Regions from separate parts of the Desulfosporosinus acidiphilus SJ4 genome, predicted to be linked through region 3. Evidence: riboswitches for the same ligand, from Rfam matches in the RefSeq annotation. Region 3 holds a riboswitch; each other region holds the start of a gene.
What was found. Region 3 has a riboswitch for cobalamin ahead of DESACI_RS24940 (HoxN/HupN/NixA family nickel/cobalt transporter). Riboswitches for the same ligand answer to the same signal wherever they lie in the genome.
Positions count from the first base shown of each region.

Region 1: linked by a shared signal. The riboswitch ahead of DESACI_RS16255 (ABC transporter ATP-binding protein) and the one ahead of DESACI_RS24940 (HoxN/HupN/NixA family nickel/cobalt transporter) in region 3 are both predicted to bind cobalamin.
Region 2: linked by a shared signal. The riboswitch ahead of DESACI_RS11550 (AIR synthase family protein) and the one ahead of DESACI_RS24940 (HoxN/HupN/NixA family nickel/cobalt transporter) in region 3 are both predicted to bind cobalamin.
Region 4: linked by a shared signal. The riboswitch ahead of thiC (phosphomethylpyrimidine synthase ThiC) and the one ahead of DESACI_RS24940 (HoxN/HupN/NixA family nickel/cobalt transporter) in region 3 are both predicted to bind cobalamin.

Region 1 is NC_018068.1:3,553,336-3,556,850, reverse strand. It holds gene cobT (nicotinate-nucleotide--dimethylbenzimidazole phosphoribosyltransferase) at 1-1,054, shown strand, start outside; cobalamin riboswitch at 1,086-1,261, shown strand; gene DESACI_RS16255 (ABC transporter ATP-binding protein) at 1,344-2,888, shown strand; gene DESACI_RS16250 (energy-coupling factor transporter transmembrane component T family protein) at 2,860-3,515, shown strand, end outside.
Region 2 is NC_018068.1:2,531,772-2,535,286, forward strand. It holds gene DESACI_RS11540 (MFS transporter) at 1-952, shown strand, start outside; gene DESACI_RS11545 (spore coat protein) at 1,053-1,619, opposite strand; cobalamin riboswitch at 1,801-1,977, shown strand; gene DESACI_RS11550 (AIR synthase family protein) at 2,074-2,817, shown strand; gene DESACI_RS11555 (ECF transporter S component) at 3,034-3,515, shown strand, end outside.
Region 3 is NC_018068.1:4,102,022-4,105,536, forward strand. It holds gene DESACI_RS24845 (hypothetical protein) at 1-62, opposite strand, end outside; gene lgt (prolipoprotein diacylglyceryl transferase) at 90-866, opposite strand; gene DESACI_RS18825 (SHOCT domain-containing protein) at 950-1,240, opposite strand; gene DESACI_RS18830 (SHOCT domain-containing protein) at 1,336-1,557, opposite strand; gene DESACI_RS18835 (hypothetical protein) at 1,601-2,041, opposite strand; cobalamin riboswitch at 2,281-2,470, shown strand; gene DESACI_RS24940 (HoxN/HupN/NixA family nickel/cobalt transporter) at 2,679-2,930, shown strand; gene DESACI_RS18840 (hypothetical protein) at 3,182-3,430, shown strand.
Region 4 is NC_018068.1:2,616,415-2,619,929, reverse strand. It holds gene bzaB (B12 lower ligand biosynthesis ThiC-like protein BzaB) at 1-1,244, opposite strand, end outside; gene thiC (phosphomethylpyrimidine synthase ThiC) at 1,264-2,562, opposite strand; cobalamin riboswitch at 2,908-3,080, opposite strand; gene DESACI_RS11945 (TetR/AcrR family transcriptional regulator) at 3,206-3,515, opposite strand, start outside.

The DNA of each region.
Region 1 (3,515 bases), 550 kb from region 3:
GGCTGCTTTACAAGAGCTTACGAATGGAATTGAAAAACTCGATCAAGAGTCTATCTCAGGCATGCAAAAACGACTGGATGCTAAGATAAAGCCTCTTAGGAGTTTAGGTGTCTTGGAGGATATTTCCCAACAACTTGCAGGAATCCAACGCACTTCTCAACCGGAAATCAAGGGAAAAGCAGTACTTCTTATGGCCGGAGATCATGGAGTTGTAGCTGAAGGAGTCAGTGCTGCCCCTCAAGAAATTACTGCACAAATGTTCTATTCTTACTTAAATGGCGAGGCAGGTATCAATGTCCTTGCTCGAAATAGCGGAGCTAAAGTTATCTGTACCGACATAGGCATTGCCTTACCCTTAGATCCCCCTGAACTTATGGCCAACCGTGTCAAAAACGGAACAGGAAATATAGCCCATGGCCCGGCAATGACAAAGCAAGAGGCTCTTCTCGCTCTTCTCACCGGTGCAAAAGTTGCTGCAGAGGCAATTGACTCTGGAATCAATTTATTGGCAACAGGTGAAGTTGGTATCGGCAATACAACTCCCAGCGCTGCTTTAATTTCAGCTTTTACAGGCCATACGGTTGAGGAAGTTACAGGGCGCGGCACTGGATTAAAGGATGACGCCTTAAAGCATAAACAAGATGTAATCAAGCTGGCGATTCGGGTAAATGAGCCTGACCTTGCTGACCCTCTCGATACCCTTGCCAAAATCGGTGGATTGGAAATTGCTGCACTGGCAGGTGCAATCCTGGAAGCGGCCTACCAGCATGTACCCATTATTCTCGACGGTATTATCTCAACTGCTGCCGCACTTACAGCAGCTCAGATTGCTCCTCTCTCAGCTCTCTATATGATTTCTTCCCACAATTCAGAAGAACAAGGTCACCGGATAGCCCTCAAGCAACTTGGCCTCAAACCGAGGCTTGATTTTAACATGAGATTAGGTGAAGGTACAGGAGCTGCTCTCATGTTTCCGATGGTTGAAGCTGCTCTCAAGATCGCCGATGAAATGGCCACCTTCGAATCAGCAGGTGTAAGTACAGGAGACTTTTAATCATAAACCACAGAAATGCCGACTACGCACAGTTAAATACGATTTTATAGGTGCCCCAATACAGGGAGAATAGGGAAACCGATGAAAATTCGGTACGGACCCACCACTGTAATTAGACGATGAAAATGTACATATGCCACTGGGAGACTGGGAAGGCGTACCTTGGAGTCTATAAGTCAGAAGACCTGCCTATAGAATTATGCAAAGAGGACAATGGTAAAGTTCTAGCTTATTAAGCTGGAACTTTTTTGTACTATCAGATCTTAGTTCAAAATTACAGGAGATTGCCATGAATGTCATAGCAAAAATTAAAATTGATAAACTCAAGTTTCCGAATAATGAGAGTCTGGTCCTTAAAAACATTAATTTGGAAATTAATCAAGGAGATTTCATTGTCATTACCGGGGGGGTGGCCTCGGGAAAATCAGCATTATTGCACGTCATGACGGGTGCGATTCCTCATTACCATAACGCGGAATTATCCGGAACGGTAACAATTATGGGACAAGACATTAAAGAAATGCCTCTCAATAGAATGTCGGATTATATGGGATTCATGATGCAGGAACCCAATAATCAGATTATTAGTTTGAATGTCTACGAGAACGTTGCCTTCGGACTCGAAAATCAAGAACTTCCTTGTGACCAAATTGATCAGGTTGTTAAAAACACGCTGGAGTTTGTGGGTTTGGGGGGTTACGAAAAGAGACAAACTTCGTCTCTTTCAGGTGGTCAGGCCCAACGCATTGTTTTAGCAGGGGTATTAGCACTCAAAGTTCCGATTTTAATTCTTGATCAACCGACTGCTGAACTGGACCCACAAGGCCGTCAGGAGATCTATAAGCGGCTTGGAGAGTTAAATCAAACCCAAAATCTTACGATAGTCTTAGTTATGGACCGAATTGAAGAAGTGCTTAACTACGCTAACAGAGTTTTGATTCTTAAAGACGGTGAAATTATAAAGGAATACTCGCCCAGGGAATATTACTGGGACCAAATCAAGTACCGAAAAAAAATGCTCAGAACTGGCAGGCATTTCTTTCTTAACAGTAATAAACCCAAGGAGAGCATAGCTAAAATCAGTGATGTTTCCTATCAATATAATAATCAACTACCGGGTTGTGAAGATATTAATTTAGAAGTTTTTAAAGGTGATTTTGTGTCAGTTGTCGGTTTGAATGGTTCAGGAAAATCAACCTTGGCGAAATTACTGATTGGTTTGCTGAAGCCTGCCAAGGGTGAAATTCACTTGTTTGATCAGAAAATCGCTAAGAGGAACCTGAGAAAGATTTTGGCTCGTGTCGGATTTTTATTTCAAAACCCAGACCATCAGATCTTTGCAAGCACATTGGAGGAAGAGGTGGGTTTTTCCTTAAAGTTAAGAGGTGAACGAAATGACTTTCTCAATCAGAAAATTGATGAATGTTTGCAATTCGTAGGACTGGCGGAATACAAGGAAATGCATCCCCAGCGTCTAAGCCGTGGTCAGCGTCAACTTTTGGCATTAGCATCGATACTTGCCGGAGAGCCGGAGTTCATTATTGCTGATGAACCTACCTCCGGACTGGATGAGAACCAAGGTTACATGATTATGGAGAAACTCTACGACTTATCGAACAACGGCAAAACCATTCTGTTGATTACCCATGATCTGGCCATGGCCAAAGACTATTCAAACCGCTTAGTTGCCCTATATAAGCATCGCATCAGGCTGGATATTGAGACAAAAGACATAGAGCGACATCGTGAGGAACTGAAGGCGATTGGTCTGGATTTCCCAAACAGTGTTACTTTCAAGGAGGGTTATGATGACACGGGCACTTCCGAAGTTTGATCCCCGCACTAAGCTTGTCTGGTATATTTTGATGATTTACTTTGCACTGCTCAGTCAAACTGCTGCTCAATTAGGAATTACGTTACTGGTGTGTATTACGTCCTCGTTAATTCTAAGTGGTTCATTTAAACACTCTAAGGCTATGGTAATCATCCTTTTGCTTTTGGGACTTCAGATCTTGATTATTCAGTTACTGTTTTGCCGGGAGGGTACTTTGATCTATCAATGGGGCATCTTGAAAATCTACAGTGATGCTCTGCCGCTGGCGATTACCGGCATACTGAAAGCGACCCTGATTTTCTATACCAGTCTGCAGTTCTTTACCTCCGCCTCAGCTCAAGACTTTACCCTGATGCTTGTGAAATTTAAAATTCCCTATCGTTTTGCCATGCTGGTGGGACTGGGCGCCCGTTTTTTACCCCTTATGAAAGAAGAATATCAGTCGATCATCGACAGCCAGCGAACCCGGGGCCTTAAAATGGATAGCGTTTGGGATGACCTGAAAGCAATTATTCCAACCTTCCTGCCTTTTTTATATCGTGCCGTTCGTCGTTCAACGGAAATAGCCTTAGCTATGGAGTTAAGAGGTTACGGGCGGAGCAAAAAGCGAACGTTTTCATCCGATAT
Region 2 (3,515 bases), 1.6 Mb from region 3:
GCCCCTGGGGCTTCTCCTTTCTGGTTTAGGTTTAGCTCTCACTGGCACTGTTAAAACCTACGGGTTGCTTTTACTTGTGGTGCTTTTGAGTGGTATTGGAGTAGCGGGATATCACCCTGAAGGTTCTAAAATAGCTCATTTCATTAGCGAGGACAGCAAAGCCGGGTCTTCGATGGCGATCTTTTCAGTGGGAGGGAATATAGGATATGGTCTAGGTCCTATGTTAGCTGCGTTTGTTTTGGGCTTTTCTGGTTTAGGTTCAATTCAGGGTGTAATGATTCCGGGAGCTTTGGCCGCTTTGGTCTTCGTGTTTCTATTACCTAAATTCAATAAATTACTAGCGAAGAATTTACATGTACGAAAAAATAATGGAGATCAAATGGATCATGAAAATCAAGTAGGAAGCCTCATAATTTTAATCCTGTATGTAACGATAAGGTCATGGATACAATCCGGCCTGGTTTATTTTATCCCTTTTTATTTTCCTAATTTTAAAGGAATTGAAAAACCTGATTATCTGGTGAGCACCTTTTTAATTGCCGGGGCAGTAGGCACAATTGTCGGCGGGCCTTTTGCCGACCGTTTCGGCGGGCGCAAGGGCCTATTGGTCTCTATGGTTCTTTGTTTAGCCACTGTCTACCCGTTTCTGCACCTAAATGGAATTGGGATCCCCATTCTCGCATTCATTGTCGGTGCCGCATTGATTTCGACTTTTTCTACCACTGTGGTTTTTGGACAAAGGCTTTTGCCTCGTAATATTGGGCTTGCTTCAGGACTGATGCTAGGTTTTGCAGTTGGTATGGGTTCTATCGGGGTAACATTACTTGGAGCTATCGCTGATCGTTTCGGCCTGCCCTTTACTATGAACATCATAAGCTTACTTCCTGTACTGGGCCTTGGACTTGCCTTTATCCTCCCGGATGTCAGGGCCTGGGGGGGTGCCGTGAAGTAAACACATAAGGTATTTAAGAAGAAACTGAAATGAATTAATTTCCTAATCCTTTCCGGACCCAAAAATCATGGCACTCCCCGAATGAGAGTGCCATGATTTTTCATTGTAAGGTTGCAGCCGGACCTTGGACAACATTATAAGACTGTCCAAGGATGTTCATTGTGGTTTGATCAGCAGCTTCAAGAGGATAATAACCTTTCTTAACCATCCACTGCCAAACATCATAGGCGTGATGTGATGACATTTTAAAAGCATCTTCTAAAAATGATCTTAAGCCAGGGTTGCCTGCTTCCATGGCTGACCATGCATATTCACGACCTGCTCTTTTTAAGGTCAGCATATAGGATGTAGCAATTTCTCTATCATTTAACGCGGTTAATTGTGTCCTTGGAGTAACCGATTGCACGTTTGTTTGTGATTCGGTGTAATTAGGCAGGGTATTGTTTAAGGGAGGAACTTGGAGGGTAGATGTCGGACCGTCCGGTCTGCTGAGATATTCAACTTTAATGTTATAATCCTTAACGTGGTAATCAAAATGTCCCTGAATAATGGACCTTAATTCCGGGTCTTTTACCTGACTAAGAAAGAAAGCCATATTTGTAATTGAATTAACACAACTCAGTGTTAATTCGTTGAGATTCAGGGCTTCATTGTTTGCTAATTTCATAATAATGGCAGCCTCCTTTTGGTATTTTGTCATTTTATATTGCTCAGAAGACTAACTTTTATTCTCGCTAACCGCAGCTTAACCGTCGGTTGTACCCTTGACCTACACAGTTTCTAATTTTGGTGATTCAAAAAACTCTTGTAATCTAAGCTTTTATAGATTAAAATACGATTAATTAAATTAAAAATCAGACATTAGAGGTGCCCTTTAAATAAAGGGAGAATAGGGAACTGGGTGAGAATCCCAGACGGACCCACCACTGTAAATGAGGAGACTTATATAAAGCCACTGGGTGACCGGGAAGGTGTATAAGTTGATGATTCTAAGTCAGGAGACCTGCCTATAATGTAGAACATGAATCAAGGCAAAGTTCATGGTCAAAAATCTGTTTCCTAGGGAGCAGACTTTTGACTATGAACTTTTTGTTCTGCTAAGAGAAAGGAGTGATAGAAGTTTGGGATATCAGGGTCGCGATATAGAAGCTGTTTTGATAAATCCAGAGCAATATCTAATTGCATCTTGTGATTCCTGCGGGGCAATCGGATTAAAAGAGTTTGATGTCGTTAAAGTATCTTGGTCGGTCACTGGAAGAATGACCACCAGAGTTGCCCTGCTGGAGGTCCTAGCCGTAGGCGCAGTACCGAAAATCATGACTGTGGCGATTTCTAACGAACCTTCTCCGACGGGTGAGGAACTATTAAAGGGGGTGAAAGAAGAGTTAGACTTTGCCGGGCTTAACCTCTCGATGGCTGTAAGCACCGAAAAAAATATACCGACCCAACAAACTGGGCTCGGCATAAGTGTCATTGGCACAGTTCGTACAGAACATCTGCGAGTAGGAACTTCACAAATTGGAGATGAAGTTTACTGCCTTGGTATGCCAAAAGTCGGCTCTGAACTTTGCAATCCGGAAGATCCAGAAATCGTACAGGTTACAGATCTGCAAAAGCTCTTAGAAGTTCTTGGAATCCATGACGTTATACCCGTGGGGTCAAAAGGAATTTTGAAAGAGGCCCAGCTGTTAGCCTCAAATAATAACAGTAAGTTGTTAATTAATCAATCCTGTTCTTTAGACTTAAATAAATCCGCTGGTCCATCCACGTGTCTTGTTTTCTCTGCTTCTTCATCAACAAAAGAGAATTTACTTTCTTTAAACCGGGATCAATTACAGCTTAATAAAATTGGTGCACTAATCTAATGAACTAAGGATATAACGGAGGAGATAAGAGAGCTGGGGAGATGGGGCATGACATAGTGAAATGAGGAATCGATGGAGGAATCGATGAAATAATCATTGAAACTATAACACAAAATTATGAAGCATAAAAATACTAACAGATGAGAATTAGAATGTAATTCTATAAACAAATGAAGTTTAATGTAAAACATATGAAATATTAAGGGGGAAAAATTAATGGGTCAAATCAACAACATGGAAACAAAAGAGGTCAAGCTGTCCGCCTGGAATGTCAAACGGCTTTCTGTCATGGCTATTTTCTTAGCCTTGAGTTATGTGGGTGCACTAATTAAAATTCCAAGTCCGGTGGGAACTATCGGTATGGATTCAGCCCCTGGTTTTTTCTGTGCTCTAGCCTTTGGAGGAATTGAGGGAGCCGTGGTTATAGCTTTTGGTCACTTATTAACTTCAGCTGTAGTTGGATTCCCTTTAACAATCCCTGTTCATCTTTATATTGCAGTACAGATGGCTTTATGGGCCTTGGCTTATCGTTGGGTGAATAAAACTTTCGGCCTTATACCTGCCGCCATTGCCGGAATAATACTAAATGGAGTTGTATCTTCTTTTGCTATGCTGCCAATCATGGGAATGGGTGGAGTACTCGGATTACTTCCTTTTCTCGTCCTCGGTTCTGCCCTTAATGTAATAATTTCGGCGAT
Region 3 (3,515 bases):
ATCAAGATCATCATCCCAAATATAAACAAATACCATCCATATTGACTTAAGAACTGCCACATAAACAGCGACCTCCTTTAATCTCGGATTTATTTTTCCATGATACTCCTTGACGTCAAAACAGCGGCAGAAACAAGAGCAATAACTATCATACCTATACTACTCCATTGTGCTGATGTCCAATTGAATAGATAACGTGCGCCATCCCCTCGCATAAATTCTAAGCCAAACCGTCCCAATGAATATAGAACGATATAGGTTAGAAAGAGGATGCCCTTTGGCCATTTGCGCCAACGTGAAAGGATGATGATCAGAGCAAAAACGATCATGTCCCATTGCCCTTCCCACACCTCTGCAGGCCATAGGGGTTGACTGCCATAGGCTGCATAAGCCGGAGTACCTTGAGGATAAACCAAGCCAAAACCTAGGTTGGTTGGGCGACCGAAAGCATCTCCATTAAGAAAACAAGCAATTCTTCCAATTGCCTGACCCAAGATAATCCCAGGAGCAGCAATATCCGCCATTTTCCAAAAATCGAATTGATACTTACGAGTGTAAATCCATCCTACAATAAAAGCCCCCACCAAAGCTCCCTGAATTGCCATGCCTCCAAGCCATATCATAAAGATTTCGGCAAGATGGAGGGAATAATAACCCCATTCGTAGAAAAAGACTTGCCAAAGGCGTGCTCCGATAATTGACCCAATCACCGCGTAGACCACCAAATCCAAGAGATGTTGGCGATATTCTTTTTCCGAAGAAGCAAGATGATAAGCAACCCCAAAACCGATAATGATTGCCAAAACAACCACTACGCCATAGGATCTTAAAGGGAATCCACCGATGCTGAATAAAACTTGCCGCAACTTTATCCTTCCCTCCTAAGAAAAATGTTAAAGGGCAGTTCACCCTTTATTGAGCTACTGCCCTTTTGAAATATAATTTATACTTATTTCCCTTCTAAATCTTGTTTGCGAATTTGATATTCCGCTGAATCGATCTCTCCACGTGCATAGCGTTCACGCAGGATGTCTAAGCCACTATTATGCCTACCCAATCCACCTGTATGAACTTGAGATGTGTTACGACGAAACAAATAGATGCCCAATAGAATGATCCCTATTCCGAAGATAAGCGGCATGATCATTCCCATCCATCCATATCCGCCGCCTCCATAGCCGCCATATCCGTATCCACCGTTTCCCCAACCACCCATCATATTTCCCCATCCACCCATCATGTAAATTCCTCCTTCAAATTATTTTTAACAAATTACAGCTAGAAAATAATCTTTACCAAAAGTTAATTTCTATTCAAATCAATCCAAGAACTAAATTATAGCTTTTTAATAGATATAGTCTGCTTTTGTCCCGACAATTCTTGTTTTCTCTCATGATAGTCCTCACTATTAATCTCGCCCCGGGCATATCGATCATTTAAGATATCCATTGGAGTATGCAACTGAGATTCATGGTTCGTGCGACACGCCCCTCCGGCATTGGATGAGTTAAAGAAATAATACGCTACAAAGACTAGAATAATTAAACCAAACATCATTTGTGATTCCCCCTCTCATTAGTTATTAAGCTAAATTAGGTAATTACATCATATTGCCACTCTTGTTCAGACTCCTATTTCCGTTCATCATCGTAATTCCAGAACTGGTAGCACTACTTCCATTGGTCATCATGTTTCCTTCTGATTGACTCATAAATTGGTTCATCTTATTAAGATTGTCTTGTCCAATTTGGGCCTTAACATTAGGGTCAGAATTCATAAGACCTTGCATCGCCTTAACATCTCCTGTTTGCATGGCGTTCTGCATCCCCGCTGAATTATAGAGATCTTGCATGGCCGTCGAATTCATTAATGATTGATGTTGACCTTGTGAAAAGGTTTGCTGCATAAATCCTTGCATTTGACCCACCCATCCGCTGCCTTGTTGAGAAGTCGTTCCTGCTAGAGCTGGTAAAGCCATAACCCCTACTGCTAACGTTGCGGTTCCTAAGATGGCAGTGATCCTTTTACCAAATTTTTTCATTATATATTCCCCCTAATTTAATCTTCATTTTGAAGTTTTGTAGCTTTGCTTCATTCAATTTACTGATCTTCTATGTCCTTAGTGTAACTCAGGGATACGATCTTCTCATGAAAAAGTTGTGAATTTCTCATGAATTTAGAGGTGTATCACTCATCTTAGCCAAACTTTGTTTACAATTTTTAATGTATCCTCGTATTGGTCACTATACAACTTACTTACCTCATGGTATTATTGAAAAAACTAAATAGTTTAGAATAAGTGATTCCTTCTTGAGGGAAGGAATTGAAAAGGAAAGTCAGTTGAAAGCTGACACGGTACCCGCCACTGTAAAAGGGAATCAACTCACACCATGTCACTGGAATTCATCTGGGAAGACGTGAGTTGATGATGATCTTAAGCCAGGAGACCTGCTTATTCTAAGGTGAAAGCTACCTACGGGAATGTTAGGGGGTGTATACTTGTGTCGATAGGTCAACTCTTGTTGTGTGATACATGTTAAACTTTTTCCCTTCTATGATGAAGGGTTTTTATTTTTGTATTCCTAAACCGAATCTGGTTAACGTTCTTTTCATAAACAGTGGATCAGGAGGAAGAAAAAGTTGAAAGATATCACTCAGGCAGAGAAAAGTAGCCCTCAGTGGCTGCGTTATGGTATGGCAGTAACTGGGCTACATCTTTTAGGCCTAACAATGATGTTGCTAAATATATAACAATATCCGCAATTACTGGGATTTGGATTTTTATCGTACACACTGGGCTTACGTCAGCTTTTGATGCAGATCACATTGCAGCTATTGATAACACAGTTCGCAAAATGATTCAACATAACCAAGACCCCATGGGAGTTGGTAGGCAAAATTCCGGTTACCGACACCGTACCCGGCTGTAATAGAATCTCCTAACGCAAGATAATAGTTTGGCATTTTCTGTTTATCACCACCAGTTTAGATAGATACCAATATACGGTACGTAACCCAATATAAACTTGTGCAAGCTTTACTTTATAAATACAAGGAAACGGATCGACTCTAAACGATTTGTTTCCTTGTATTTATAACTATTTGGAACTATTTTATCCAGATATTACATAAAATGGATGCCGTCGTTCTAACTCCTGGCTGACCCCTATGTCATCAATCCGTGGGATTGATCCAGCGTGAATTTGAAGAGATTGGCTTAAGTACGATTAGTATTTCCCTGATGCAAGGGATTACGGCAAAAGTATCCCCTCCTCGTACTGTTTATGTTCATTTCCCACTAGGTCGTGTTACTGGTAAGGCGTCCGATGCCGAGACCCAGAACCAAGTATTTAAAGCTACCCTGAATCCTTTAGTTGATATCCAAAACCCCGGCGAAATTAGGAAACTGCCTTTTACATGGAAAGAGTAGGCTCAAGCCTACTCTTTTTCAACAACAATTATTCAAATATACTTCTCGTTATCAGCCATACAAATCAACTCGTTGTACGCTGCCA
Region 4 (3,515 bases), 1.5 Mb from region 3:
GCACATCCGGTTCCGCATACCACACAAACGTGATCGTTTGTGGTAGTTGCTGCGGAAGCTTTCAGTTGTTCGGGATAAAGGGCCGCCGTAATCTGCCCGTCAATGTTCAGGGCAACACGGGCCTTGGCCATTTCCAAATCTCTAGCCCAGGCTTGTTTATTGCCTTTGGTGATATCAGCAATATGGGCTGCCATTCTGGTGGTGATTACTCCGGTTCTGACGTCTTCCTCAGTTGGTAGCCCCAGGTGTTCGGCAGGAGTCAGATAACATAGAAAATCCGCACCGCATGCTCCGATCAATGCGCCTCCGATCGCTCCGCTGATATGATCATAACCTGGAGTTACATCCGTAGCCAAAGTTCCAAGAATATAATATGGGGCATTGTTGCATAGTCTTTTCTGCACGCGCATAGTAGCTTCGACATGATTAAGGGGAACATGTCCCGGTCCTTCCACCATGACCTGTACACCGGCCTCCTGTGCTCTCCTGGTTAGTTCTCCCTGAATGATCATTCCTTGAAGTTGCGCACCATCCAACGAATCGGCGATACTGCCGGGTCGGATGGCATCCCCCAGGCTTAAGGTTACGTCATAGGCCTTTAATATCTCCAGCACACGATCGAATTTTTCATACAGCGGATTTTCTTTCTGATTGTGCAGCATCCATCCGGTAAGAAAAGCTCCGCCCCGGCTGACCACGTCGGTTACGCGCCCGACTGTCTGCATTCTTTTGATAACGTCCATATTCAGAGCACAATGAATCGCCATAAAATCCAGACCTTCAGCCGCTTGTCGTTCAACGACCTCAAAAATATCCTCTTCTCTCATGTTGACAACACTGCCGTATTTTTCAATCGCTTCGATACCTGCTTGGTAAATCATCGTGCTGCCTACCGCTACATGAGCTAGGGACAAGGACTGCTTCCTCATCCCATCTATATCTTTTCCCGTACTTAAGTCCATAAAACTGTCGCAGCCGGCTTCTTCCGCAATCGCAACCTTGCGTGCTTCTATTTCCATGTCATCACGGTCGCTCGAGGTACCGATCAAGGCATTAACCTTAATCCTTAAACCTTCCCCAATCCCACAGTATTTAAATTCCTTCCGTTTTTTGTTTCTGGGAATAACTATTCTCCCTTCTGCGATTCCCTGCCGGATAAACTCTACATCAAGATTCTCATCAGCTGCCACGGCCTCCATTTCCTCAGTAATGATTCCTGAACGTGCTTTTAAAACCTGGGTCATCTTATCTACCTTTCCCTTCTTAACAGCTATGTTTTGTTGTGTTCAGATACTTTGCGACAATTTCCATAGCACAATACTTTCCACACATGGCACAAGCTGAAGATTCGCCGCTATTTCGTGTTTTCCTGATCTCTTTTGCTCTCTGCGGATCAAGGGCCAATTCCAGTTGTCTTTTCCAGTTCAGGTTTTTCCGAGCCATAGACATTTCTAAATCCCATTGATGGGCTTCTTTCATCCCTTTGGCCAGGTCTCCGGCATGTGCAGCGATACGGGCAGCTATGACTCCCTCCCGTACCTGATCAATACTGGGAACGCCAATATGTTCAGCAGGAGTTACATAGCAGAGAAATTCCGCACCGGCCCAGGCACTGATGGCACCCCCGATTGCAGCATTAATATGGTCATAACCGGCAGCAATATCCGTAAGCAAAGGCCCGAAAACAAAATATGGGGCCCCCTTACAAAGGCTCTTTTGCAAAGTAACCGTCGCCTTTACATGATCAAGGGGCATATGTCCAGGTCCTTTAATCATGATTTGAACCCCCCCTTCCCGAGCCCGTCTGACCAGTTCTCCCAGGATTACCAGTTCCTGAACCTGCGCTCCGTCCAAAGAATCAGCCAGACAACCCGGCCTCATCCCGTCTGCCAGGCTTAGGGTAACGTTATATTTTCTGGCAATTTCCAATACCCGATCATATTGTTCGTAAAGGGGATTTTCACATTGATTGGCGATCATCCAACCAATTAGGTGAACACCTCCATAACTTACTAGTGGGTCAATACGCCCTTCTTTCTTTGCTCGTTCCACAACATCCATGGTTGTTGCACAGTGTAAAGCTAAGAAGTCAACACCATCGGCAGCATGACGTTCAATGACCTCAAACATTTCCTCGGCATCCATTTTCACACTCGAACCGTACTTTTCTCCTGCTTCAGCGATTGCCTGATAAACCGGCAGTGTACCAACTGGAACGGAAGCAGAATTTAGTGTCTCTTTACGCATCGTGTCGATATCACCGCTAACGCTTAAATCCATTAGAGCATCCGTGCCTGCTGTTAACGCTGTTTTGATCTTTTTAACTTCTTCGTCGATTACAGCATTATTACCGTAAAGACCGATACTGGCACTGACCTTTGTACGCAGCCCATTTCCTATCCCTATAGGAACAATAGTCTTATGATGAAAATTACAAGGGATTACTATTCTGCCAGCGGCAACTCCCTGCCTAATAAATTCCGGTGAGACGTTCTCCTGGGCTGCCACCTGATCCATTTCAGGTGTAATTATTCCTTCCAATGCTTTCGTTAACAAACTCATCATTATCCTCCCTATATGAATTTAATTTCTCTTGGTTTTCCTCTTGTTTTTATAGAATTGCTAGCTCCTTGTGTATCTTGTTATAAATAGACTTCATGGCCATCCGGGTTTACTAAAGTCCATTTTGTGCAAACGCTTTTTCAATTGACATACATTGGTTATGCTCCCATTATGAACTTCTGCGACTGACCTATAGCTACATCTCCCTCAGGAAATTCCCATGGGAACATCTGCCCCCTCCTCCCACGAAACTAGTAACTTAAAATAAAAACAAAAAACCCGCAACTCATTATGAGTGCGGATTTTTCCATCATCCTCACCTAAATCGACTTAGACACGAAGTCGATACTAAGTATTTTACAGGCAGGTCTCCTGACTTAGGTTCATAGCCTCCTTGCCTCCTTCCTCCTTACAGAGTGGTAATGACAATAGCTCCCCTTTACAGTGGCGGGTCCGTCCGGGACTTTCACCCGGTTCCCTATTCTCCCACATTGGGCACCTGTAAAATCTTGTTAAATTAAGCTAATATTACTTGAGAATATAGAATATGTCAAGCAACAAGCTCAAAATGTTGCTTTCATCCCTTCCTCGTAATCTACTCACTCGAACTCCATCTCCAAAAGCGGCTATTTCCTCTTGAAGGTTAGCCAAGCGAAACAGGTGAGGTGATTAGTTTTTCATACAGCGCATAAACATCGAGTACTTGCTCGGCAAAGCTTTTCTCGTCACTTTTGATCCATTTTTTAAATGCGATGTGAAATATTTCAACCGAAAATCGTGCGGCAAGCTCTGACAGTTCAATATCATATTTGACAGACAAAGCGTTTATGACAGACTCAATTAGCACCTGCCTTTTCAACAGCTCACGTTCCTGCAAATCAGGGTTGCTTTGAATAATTTGATTCCGTGCCAATACACGCTCCCGCGAACCATCAAAAAACTCAGAAATCGTC